Regions from separate parts of the Streptomyces sp. NPDC020489 genome, predicted to be linked through region 3. Evidence: riboswitches for the same ligand, from Rfam matches in the RefSeq annotation. Region 3 holds a riboswitch; each other region holds the start of a gene.
What was found. A riboswitch is a leader RNA that binds a small molecule or an ion and turns the genes downstream of it on or off. The one in region 3 is predicted to bind cobalamin.
Positions count from the first base shown of each region.

Region 1: it holds a riboswitch for cobalamin, as region 3 does, so the genes downstream of both, ACH41F_RS07885 (energy-coupling factor ABC transporter permease) here and ACH41F_RS38600 (cobalamin biosynthesis protein) in region 3, are expected to answer to the same signal.
Region 2: it holds a riboswitch for cobalamin, as region 3 does, so the genes downstream of both, ACH41F_RS01805 (prenyltransferase/squalene oxidase repeat-containing protein) here and ACH41F_RS38600 (cobalamin biosynthesis protein) in region 3, are expected to answer to the same signal.

Region 1 covers NZ_JBIRUZ010000003.1:162,507-165,766, forward strand. Annotated here, with positions in the region: gene cbiQ (cobalt ECF transporter T component CbiQ) at 1-583, opposite strand, end outside; gene ACH41F_RS07880 (energy-coupling factor ABC transporter substrate-binding protein) at 590-949, opposite strand; gene ACH41F_RS07885 (energy-coupling factor ABC transporter permease) at 946-1,656, opposite strand; cobalamin riboswitch at 1,686-1,871, opposite strand; gene ACH41F_RS07890 (pyridoxal phosphate-dependent aminotransferase) at 2,149-3,260, shown strand, end outside.
Region 2 covers NZ_JBIRUZ010000001.1:407,104-410,363, reverse strand. Annotated here, with positions in the region: gene ACH41F_RS01815 (MBL fold metallo-hydrolase) at 1-415, shown strand, start outside; gene ACH41F_RS01810 (nuclear transport factor 2 family protein) at 487-960, shown strand; cobalamin riboswitch at 1,148-1,281, shown strand; gene ACH41F_RS01805 (prenyltransferase/squalene oxidase repeat-containing protein) at 1,399-2,631, shown strand; gene ACH41F_RS01800 (SCO2322 family protein) at 2,628-3,260, shown strand, end outside.
Region 3 covers NZ_JBIRUZ010000021.1:74,142-77,401, forward strand. Annotated here, with positions in the region: gene ACH41F_RS38595 (cobyric acid synthase) at 1-618, opposite strand, end outside; gene ACH41F_RS38600 (cobalamin biosynthesis protein) at 615-1,556, opposite strand; cobalamin riboswitch at 1,657-1,790, opposite strand; gene ACH41F_RS38605 (hypothetical protein) at 2,132-2,353, opposite strand; gene ACH41F_RS38610 (inorganic phosphate transporter) at 2,391-3,260, opposite strand, start outside.

The DNA of each region.
Region 1 (3,260 bases), on a different contig from region 3:
TGAACGCCCGGACGAAGGCGGTCGCGCCGAGCCCGGCCAGCGACCGCCACTCCGCGGCCCGGCCGGTGTGCCCGAGCCGCGCGGCCTGCGCCTCCCGCACGCGGCGCACGGAGTCCAGGAGCAGGAAGCTCATCCGGTACGTCACCAGGGCGACGTCCACGACGGGTGCGGGCACGCCCGCCCTGACCAGCCGGGGCAGCAGGTCCGACATGGGGGTGGTGAAGGCGAACAGCAGCACGCCGAGGGAGGCGGCCGACGTCCGCAGCAACAGCTCCCCGGCGCGCACCCAGCCGCCGTCGGCCGGGGCGACGAGACCGTCGGGGCCGCCGACCTGGACCAACAGGGTGAGCGCCCCGGTCGCGCAGAAGCCCAGCGGTACCCGGTAGGCGCGCCACAGCCGCCGGGCGGGCACCCCCGCCGGGCCCAGGAGGACGGTGACGGACGTCAGCAGCACCAGGGCGGCGCCCGGCCAGGGCGGCAGGGAGATGGCCAGGACCGTCAGGCCCAGGCCGAGGACGGCCTTGTCCACGGGATGGCGGCGGCGCCAGTGGCTGCTGTGCGCGGCCGCGTCGATCGGCAGCACGCGGGATCAGGTCCGCTCGGTGGCGGACTCGTCCCGGGCGTCCTCGGACTTCTGTCCGGCCAGTGCCCGGGCCTCGCCCTGCCGACGGCCCCGGCGCAGTCCGAAGTAGTAGGCGAGGACGCCCGCGCCTCCTGCCGCCTGGAGGGCGAACAGCGCCGACTCGATCTCGCCGGACGGCGGTTCGTACAGCGGCGAGAACCAGGGCTCGTAGTCCGGCTCGATCTCGGTGATCGCGGTCTCGGCCTCGGAGTCGGAGCCCGTGAAGGGCTCCTCCTTGTGGTCGCCCAGCCCGAGGGCCAGCGGCAGCACGGCGAGCGCCACCACGACGAGCAGCAACAGCGTGTTGATCTTCGCGTTCCGGCTCATCGGGCCACCGCCTGCGTCCCGGTGTCGGCCGCGGCCTTCTCCGGACGGCTCAACAGCACGCCCAGCCGCGTCAGTTCGCCCTTGCTCGACTGGACCAGCAGACGCATCACGAACACCGTCAGCAGCCCCTCGCTCACCGCGAGCGGGATCTGCGTGACGGCGAAGATGGAGCCGAACTTGCCGAGCGCGCCCAGGAATCCGCTGCCGGGGTCGGGGAAGGCGAGCGCCAACTGCACGCTGGTGACGCAGTAGGTGGACAGGTCGGCGAGGAACGCGCCGAAGAACACCGCCACCATCAGCGGCGCACCGAGACGCCGCAGCAGTCTGTAGACGCCGTATCCGGCCCAGGGCCCGACGATGGCCATCGAGAACACGTTCGCGCCCAGCGTGGTCAGGCCGCCGTGGGCCAGCAACAGCGCCTGGAAGAGCAGGGTGATGGTGCCCAGCACCGCCATGATCGGCGGGCGGAACAGGATGGCGCCCAGGCCCGTGCCGGTGGGGTGGGAGCAACTGCCCGTCACCGAGGGCAGCTTCAGTGCGGACAGGACGAAGGTGAAGGCGCCCGAGGCGCCGAGGAGCAGGGTGCTCTCCGGATGCTCCCTGACTTCACGCGTGAGTGAGCGCACTCCGTGGACGACGAATGGCGCGGACGCGACGCCCCAGGCGACCGCGTGCGCCGGAGGCAGAAATCCCTCGGCTATGTGCATGGCTCAGCAGACCCTCTCCAGCACCTCGTGGATGGTTGACGCGCCTTGGCCGGTCTCCTGGCTCACGGGTCCCACCGCCCGGTGCTCCGCCTTCCCGGGTCACAAGGACCCAGTGGCTGCCCGCGAGGGCCGGAGCCGGACTTCCCGATCACAGTGGCGAGGGCCGCACCGGCATCACACCGGATTTCCCGTTCACCAAGGCCTGGCGAGAGTAGTGCCCTCGTCAAGGCGCTGGCAAGCGCCGACAGGGGGCGCGCAGACGGCGCCCCCCGGCTCGTACCGGGCGCACACCGGGGCGGAGCCGAACGCCGCGCGCACCGCGGGATCCACGCCCGCGGTGCGCGACGGCACCCCCGTACAGCCGCGGCGGCCGGGAGCACGCCCGGGCCTGACGGCCAGGAGGTGACCCGAGGGGCGGGCCCGCGGACCAGCCCCTCTCGTGACCGCTTAGGGTCAGCACGTCCCGTCCGTCGTCGAGCCGGAGGTCGCCGCATGCGGATCTCGCAGCGGGCCGAGTCCGTCGCCCCCTTCTACGCCATGGAGTTCGGCAAGCACGCCGCCGCCCTGGAGGCCCAGGGCCACCACGTGGTCAAGCTCAGCCTCGGCGAGCCCGACTTCGGCGCGCCCCCGGCCGTCGTGGAGGCGATGCGCGCGGCCATGGACGGCCGGCCCATGAGCTACACCGAGGCGCTCGGCATGCCCGCCCTGCGGCAGGCGATCGCGGGGTTCTACGGCGAGCGCCACGGCGTCGACGTCGACCCGGGCCGCGTCGTCGTGACTGCCGGCGCCTCGGCCGCCCTGGTGCTGGGCGCCGCCGCGCTCGTCGACCCCGGGGACGAGGTGCTGATCGGCGACCCGTCCTACCCCTGCAACCGGCAGATCATGGAGAGCTTCGGCGCCCGGGTCAGGCTGGTGCCGACCAGCGCGGCCTCGCGCTTCCAGCTGGACGCGGACTCCGTGCGGGAACACTGGACGGACGGCACGCGCGGGGTCATGGTCGCCACGCCCTCCAACCCGACCGGCACCTCGGTACCGGGCGACGAGCTGGCCGCGCTGTGCGCACTCGTCCGGGACCGCCAGGCCTGGCGGATCGTCGACGAGATCTACCTCGACCTCGGCGACCACGACGACCAGGACCGGCCGCCCCGCAGCGCCCTGTCGTACGACCCCGACGCCGTCGTCATCAACAGCTTCTCCAAGTACTTCGGCATGACCGGCTGGCGGCTCGGCTGGTGCGTCGTCCCGGAGATCCTCGTACCGGCCCTGGAACGCCTCGCCCAGAACTACTTCCTGTGCGCCTCCACCCCGGCCCAGCACGCCGCCCTGGCCTGTTTCACCCCCGACTCCCTCGCCGTCTGTGAGGAGCGGCGCGCCGAGTTCGGGCGCCGGCGCGCGCTCGTCCTGGACGGCCTGGCGCGGATCGGGCTGCCGGTGCCGGTGCCGCCCGACGGGGCGTTCTACGTCTACTTCGACGTCAGCGGCACCGGGCTCACCTCGTGGGAGTTCTGCGCCCGGGCACTGCGGGAGGCGCATGTCGCGCTCACCCCGGGCCGTGACTTCGGGGTGGGGACGGCGGACACGCACGTGCGCCTGTCGTACGCGGC
Region 2 (3,260 bases), on a different contig from region 3:
CACCCCGCACATCGGCCTGTACGAGGACCCCGACGACGCCACCGTCACCGACCCGCTCGGCGACTACCTCGACTCCCTCGAACGCGTCGGCCGTCTCGCCCCCGCGGAGATCCTCCCCGCCCACCAGTACGCGTTCACCGACGCGCCCGCCCGGGTACGGGAGTTGCTCGCCCACCACGAGGAGCGGCTGACCGGACTGCTGGCCCTGCTCGCGGCGCCGCTGACCCCGTGGCAGCTCGCCGAGCGCATGGAGTGGAACCGGCCCTGGCACCAGATCCCCTACGGATCACGGAACATCGCGGTCTCGGAGGCCGAGGCCCATCTGCGGCGGCTGGTGAAGCTGGGGCGGGCGGAGGCGGTCGCGGGGAGCGAGCCGGTGACGTACGTGGCGGTGGCAGCCCCGAACGCGACGTGAGCCGCGCTCCCCTCGGTGGCCCGGTGGCCTGATCGGTCGCCCCGGCCCGCCCGCGGCTGCTACACAGGATCATGGACCCCATCGAGCGACTCCTCGCCGAGCGCGCCTGCGAGCGCCTCATCGTCGACCTCGTCCGCCGCCTCGACCTCGGCGAACCCGGCTCCGTGGCCGAGCTGTTCACCGAGGACGGCTGCTGGGAGTGGCCCTCTCCGGGCGGCGACGCGCGGCGGTTCCAGGGGCGGGCGGCACTGCGGGAGTACTTCGGCTCGCGCCCCGGCGGCCGGCTCTCGCGGCGGGTGATGTCGAACATCCTGGTCACCGTCGACTCCGCCGACACCGCGAGCGCGACCTCGTACTTCACCACGTACCGCGTCGACGGCCACGCCGGCGGCACGACCCCGATCCCCTCCGGACCGCCGGTCCAGGTCGGGCACTACGAGGACACGTTCCGGCGCACGGCGAACGGCAGTTGGCTGCTGGCCTCCCGGGTCCTGCACCTGCCCTTCGGCGGCCCGACACCTCGGGCGACCGGGGCGAGCGGGTAATCGAGGAGACCGGGCCTGACCATCCCCCCGCCTACCGGACCATCCCCCCCGCTTCTGGTCGCCGCCGCACCCCCGCCCCGTCGATCTCGTACACGTCCCAGGCCCGCCCCGAGCCGATCAGGCTCCCCGTGCTCTCCGCGGCCCCGGAACCACCGCCGCTCACAGCCGCCCCTCAGCGGCTTTCTACGGCCCGGTACAGTGGCTGGGTCGTCATCACGCCCGTACGGGGGGAAGCCGGTGCAATTCCGGCGCTGACCCGCAACCGTGAGCCCTGCGCAGCGCGCGAGGGCGAGCCGGATCGCCCCGTACGGTCCCAGTGACCGGCTCACGCGCACCGGCAACCGGCCGGTGTGCGGCACCGTCGAGGCATACGGGGCCGAGCCGCCGGGGTGTCCCGCGCTGCCCGGCCCCGCTTTCAGGGAGAGGCACCCGCCGATCATGAACGTCCGCCGCAGCGCCGCGGTCCTGGCCGCCACCGCCGTCATCGGGGCCGCCGCACCGGCCGTGGCCGCGAGTCCTTCGCCGTCGCCGTCGGTGGTGACACCGGACGGGCTGTACGGCAGCGCGGACCCCACGTACGACGGGGTGTGGCGGCAGTCGGTGACCCTGCTCGCGCAGGTGGAGCAGGGCGTGGACCCCGCCGAGAAGGCGGTGGACTGGCTGGCCGGCCAGCAGTGCGCGAACGGCGCCTTTCCCGCCTTCCGCGCGGATGCCGCCAAGGCCTGTGACGCCAAGGTCATGGTCGACACCAACAGCACGGCCGCCGCCGTCCAGGCCCTCGCGGCGACCGGCGGCCACCAGGACGCGCCGGGCAAGGCGGTCGCCTGGCTGAAGTCCGTGCAGAACAAGGACGGCGGCTGGGGCTACATGCCGGGCGGGGCGAGCGACGCCAACTCCACCTCCGTGGTCATCGGCGCCCTGACCGCCGTCGGCGAGCAGCCCGCGAAGGTGCGCACGGGCGGCAGGACGCCGTACGACGCCCTGCTGAAGCTCGCCCTGCCGTGCACCGGTGACGGCGCGGGTGCCTTCGCCTACCAGCCCGACAAGAAGGGCAAGCTCGCCGCCAACGCGGACGCGACGGCCGCGGCCGTGCTCGGCGCGCTCGGTGAGCAGCCGACGAACATCCAGGCCGACGACGACACCGCCTCGGCGTCCTGCGCGAAGCCCGGCGACGCCGAGCAGGCCGCGCACAACGGCGCCTCCTACCTCGCCAGGACCATGGCGAAGGACAAGCACCTCACCTCGGTGCTGCCCGGCAGCGAGAACCAGCCCGACTACGGCAACACCGCGGACGCGGTCGTCGCCCTCTCCGCCGCCGACTTCCACACCGAGGCCACCGCCTCCGGCCGCTGGCTCGCGGCGCACGCCCTGAAGTGGGCCGAGCAGAGCGGCCCGGCCGCGTACGCGCAGCTCGTCCTCGCCGCCCAGGCGGCCGGTCTGAACCCGCGCGACTTCGGGGGCGCGGACCTCGTGGCCCTGCTGAACGCCACCGGTCCCCAGCCGCGGGACGTCCCGGCCGCGAACGAGAGCCGGGCCCCCGAGGCGGACGACAAGGCCGCCGAGAAGGACGAGGAGGGTGTCAGCGTCTGGTGGATCATCGGCGTCGGACTCGTCGCCGGCATCGGCGTCGGCTTCCTGATCAGCGGCCGCAACAAGAAGCGGCAGCCGTGACCCGCCGAGCCCTCGCCCCGCTCCTGGCCGCGCTGGTCCTGCTGACCGGCGCGACCGGCGCCGCCCACGCCACCGGCTACCGCTACTGGTCCTTCTGGGACCGCACCGGCGGCACCTGGACCTACGCCACCCAGGGGCCCGCCACCGCCGTCCCCTCCGACGGGGACGTCCAGGGCTTCCGGTTCGCCGTCAGCGAGGACTCCGCGGACGCCGCGAAGCCCCGCGGCACGGCGTCCTTCGCCACGATCTGCGCGCACACCCCGGCCGAGGACGGCCGCAAGCGCGTCGCGCTGGTCGTCGACTTCGGTACAACGTCGGACGCGCCCTCCGGTGAGACCCCGCCGCGGGCGCGGACGGCGTGCGCGGTGGTCGCCACCGACGCGACCACGGCGGAGGCCCTGGCGGCGGTCGCCCCACCCCTGCGGTACGGCTCCGACGCCCTGCTGTGCGCCATCGCCGGGTATCCGCGGGCGGGGTGCGGGGAGCAGGTGGCGTCGGGGAAGAAGCCGGAGACCGAGTCCGCTCAGCCCTCCGAGAAGGACGACGGCGGCGCCGGCCCGTCGGTGGGCGTCTTCGCCGGCGCCGCGGCCGTGGCGGCACTCGGCGCGGCGGCGGTGTGGCAGGCGAGG
Region 3 (3,260 bases):
GAGGGACACGTCCCCCCGGAACTTGTTCACGAGGAACCCGGCGACGAGCTTCTGGTCCGCCTCGGACAGCAGGGCGACGGTCCCGAAGAAGGACGCGAAGACCCCACCGCGGTCGATGTCACCGACGACGAGCACGGGCAGCCCGGCATTGCGGGCGATGCCCATGTTCACGATGTCGGTGCGCCGCAGGTTGATCTCGGCCGGACTGCCCGCGCCCTCACAGATCACCGCGTCATACGTGCCCCGCAGTTCGGCGAGACAGTCCAGCACGGTGCCGAGCAGCCGCTGCTGGCGTCCGCCGTGGTACCCGCGTGCGCTCAGCTCGCCCACCGGCTTGCCGAGCAGGACGACCTGACTGCTCTGCTCGCCACCGGGCTTGAGCAGCACGGGGTTCATCAGCGCGGTCGGCTCGACGCGGCAGGCCTGGGCCTGCATGGCCTGCGCCCGCCCGATCTCGGCGCCCTCCCGCGTCACGAACGAGTTGAGGGACATGTTCTGCGCCTTGAACGGCGCGACCTTGACCCCCTGGCGCACCAGCCACCGGCAGATCCCGGCGGTCACGACGCTCTTGCCGGCGTCGGAGGTGGTCCCGGCGACGAGAAGCCCCCCGCCGCTCATGACCTGCGCCCCTGCACGACGGCCCGCGCGGCGACACCCACGCCGAGCGCCAGCAGCCCGACCCGGCGCGACAGCCGTACGGCCCGCTCGATGTCCGTGACCTCCACGGATCGCCCCTCCCCATTCAGCACGGGCCGGTGCTCCACCCGCCCCGCGTACGACAACGTCCCGCCCAGCCGCACCCCGAGCGCCCCCGCGAACGAGGCCTCCACAGGACCGGCGTTGGGACTCGGATGGCGGCGCGCGTCGGCACGCCAGGCCCGCACGGCACCGCGCGGATCGCCGCCGGCCACCGTCGCGAGGACGGCGGTCAGCCGCGCCCCGGGCCACCCCGCGACGTCGTCCAGCCGCGCCGAGGCCCACCCGTAGCGCCGGTAGCGGGGGGACTTGTGCCCGACCATCGCGTCCAGCGTGTTGACGGCCCGGAAGCCCAGCAGTCCCGGCACCCCGGCGACGGCCCCCCACACCAGCGCCCCGACGACGGCGTCGGAGGTGTTCTCGGCGACGGACTCCACGACGGCCCGGGCGATCCCGTCGGCGTCGAGGGCCTGCGGGTCCCGCCCGCACAGATGCGGCAGCCGCTCCCGGGCCGCCTCGACGTCCCCGGCGGCCAGGGCCCGCCCGATGACCCGGGCCTCACGAGCGAGCGAGGTACCCCCGACGACGGCCCAGGTGGCGACGCCGGTCAGCGCCAAGGAGGCGGTACGGGAGGGACGTACGACGTGCTGCGCCACGGCACCGAGCGCCACGACGCCCCCGGCGCACACCGCGGTGTGCAGCGCCCCCCACCCCCGGTGGTCCCGCCACAGCACCCGCTCCACGGCGCCCGCGGCCCGCCCGAACGCGGCGACCGGATGCCCCCGGCGTGGATCACCGAGCAGCAGGTCCCCGAGAAGTCCGGCGGCGGCGCCGTACGCGAAGACGCGATCGGCACGCATCGGCTCAACCGGCCGTGGGGTCGGGCAGCGACCTGGAGCGGTACCTCAGACGGCAGGCGAGCATGGTGATATGTCCTCACTCAGGGTGTCCACGCCCTGGTTCGACGAGACCGACGACGAGAGTTCCTGGCTCCCGGGGCTACCTACCCCGGTGACAGTGGCGGGACCGCGCCGGACTCGCACCGGCTTCCTCTCCATGCCGTCGTACATGGCCCCGGCAGTCCACCACGGGCCCGGAAGGGCCGTCAACTTGCCGTTGACCTGGGGCGGGGGAGTGTGCCGAGGCCCACATACGGGCCGTCGCGGCTGTCACGAAAACGTGGGGTGGGGGGCGGGGCACCCGCCCCCCCCCCCCCCCCGGCGGGGGGGGGCCCCCCCCCCCCCCGCCCAAAAACCACCCAAACCCCCCCCCCCCCCCCCGCGGGCGACCCCGCGGGTGGGGCCGGGGTGGGGGGGGGGGGGGGGGGGGGGGGGGGGGCGCCCCCCCCCCCCGGGGGGGGGGGGGGGGGGCCCCGGGGGGGGGGGGGGGGGCCGGCCCCCCCCCCCCCCACCCCACGAGGGCCGTGCGCGTCGCCTCAGGCGACGATCAGATAGATCCCGTACGCCACCGCCGCCGCGCAGGCGGCGAAGCAGGCGTATGCGCCGGTGACCGCGAGAGCGGCGGAGCCGCCCTGGGCCGAGGCCTGTTCCTGGCGGGTCAGGCCCTTGATGCCGAGGGTGAAGAGGGCCACGAGAGCCACGGTGACCACGAGGCTGACGCCGAAGACGGAGCCCAGCGCTTCCCAGTCGATCTTCATGCCGGTGATTCCTTCGTTGACGTGGGGTGCGTGGGGCTCAGACGGCGGCCGGCGGGGCCGGCTCCGCCGTCGCGGCGATCGGGGCGGGGATGGTGGCCGTGAGGTCCTCGGTCACCGTGCCGGCGGGGGGCGGGGTGACCGCGGCGATCGCCGTGGTGACGACGCCGGCCGGCTCCTCGCTCTCGTTGACGTTGGTGTGGTCGACGACCTCGCGGCGCGAGATCTTCCAGATCGCCGCGCTGGAGCCGACGAGGAAGACCGCCACCAGGGCCGTGCCCCAGCTGCCGAGGTCGCAGACGGACTCGGCGATGGCGCCCACGAGTGCCGCGGCCGGGAGCGTCAGGCCCCACGCCACGAACATCCGGGTCGCGGTCGACCAGCGCACCACGCCGCCCTTGCGGCCGAGACCGGCGCCCATCACCGAACCCGAGACCGAGTGGGTGGTGGAGAGGGAGAAGCCGAGGTGCGAGGAGGCGAGGATGACCGTGGCCGCGGAGGTCTGGGCGGCGAAGCCCTGCTGCGGCTGGAGGTCGGTCAGGCCCTTGCCCATGGTGCGGATGATGCGCCACCCGCCGAGGTAGGTGCCGAGCGCGATGGCGAGACCCGCGGAGAGGATGACCCACATCGGCGGGTCGGAGTCGGGGGCGACGGCACCGCCGGCGACCAGGGCGAGCGTGATGATGCCCATGGTCTTCTGCGCGTCGTTCGTGCCGTGGGCGAGGGAGACCAGGCCGGCCGAGGCGATCTGGCCCGCGCGGTAGCCCTTCTCGGAGGACTTGCTGCCCTCGGACTTCTTCCCGAGCGAGTACATCAGCCGGGTGGCGAGCAGCGCGGCGACGCCCGCGACCAGGGGGGCCGCGATCGCCGGGATCAGAACCTTGGTGACGAGCACGTCGCCGTGGACGGC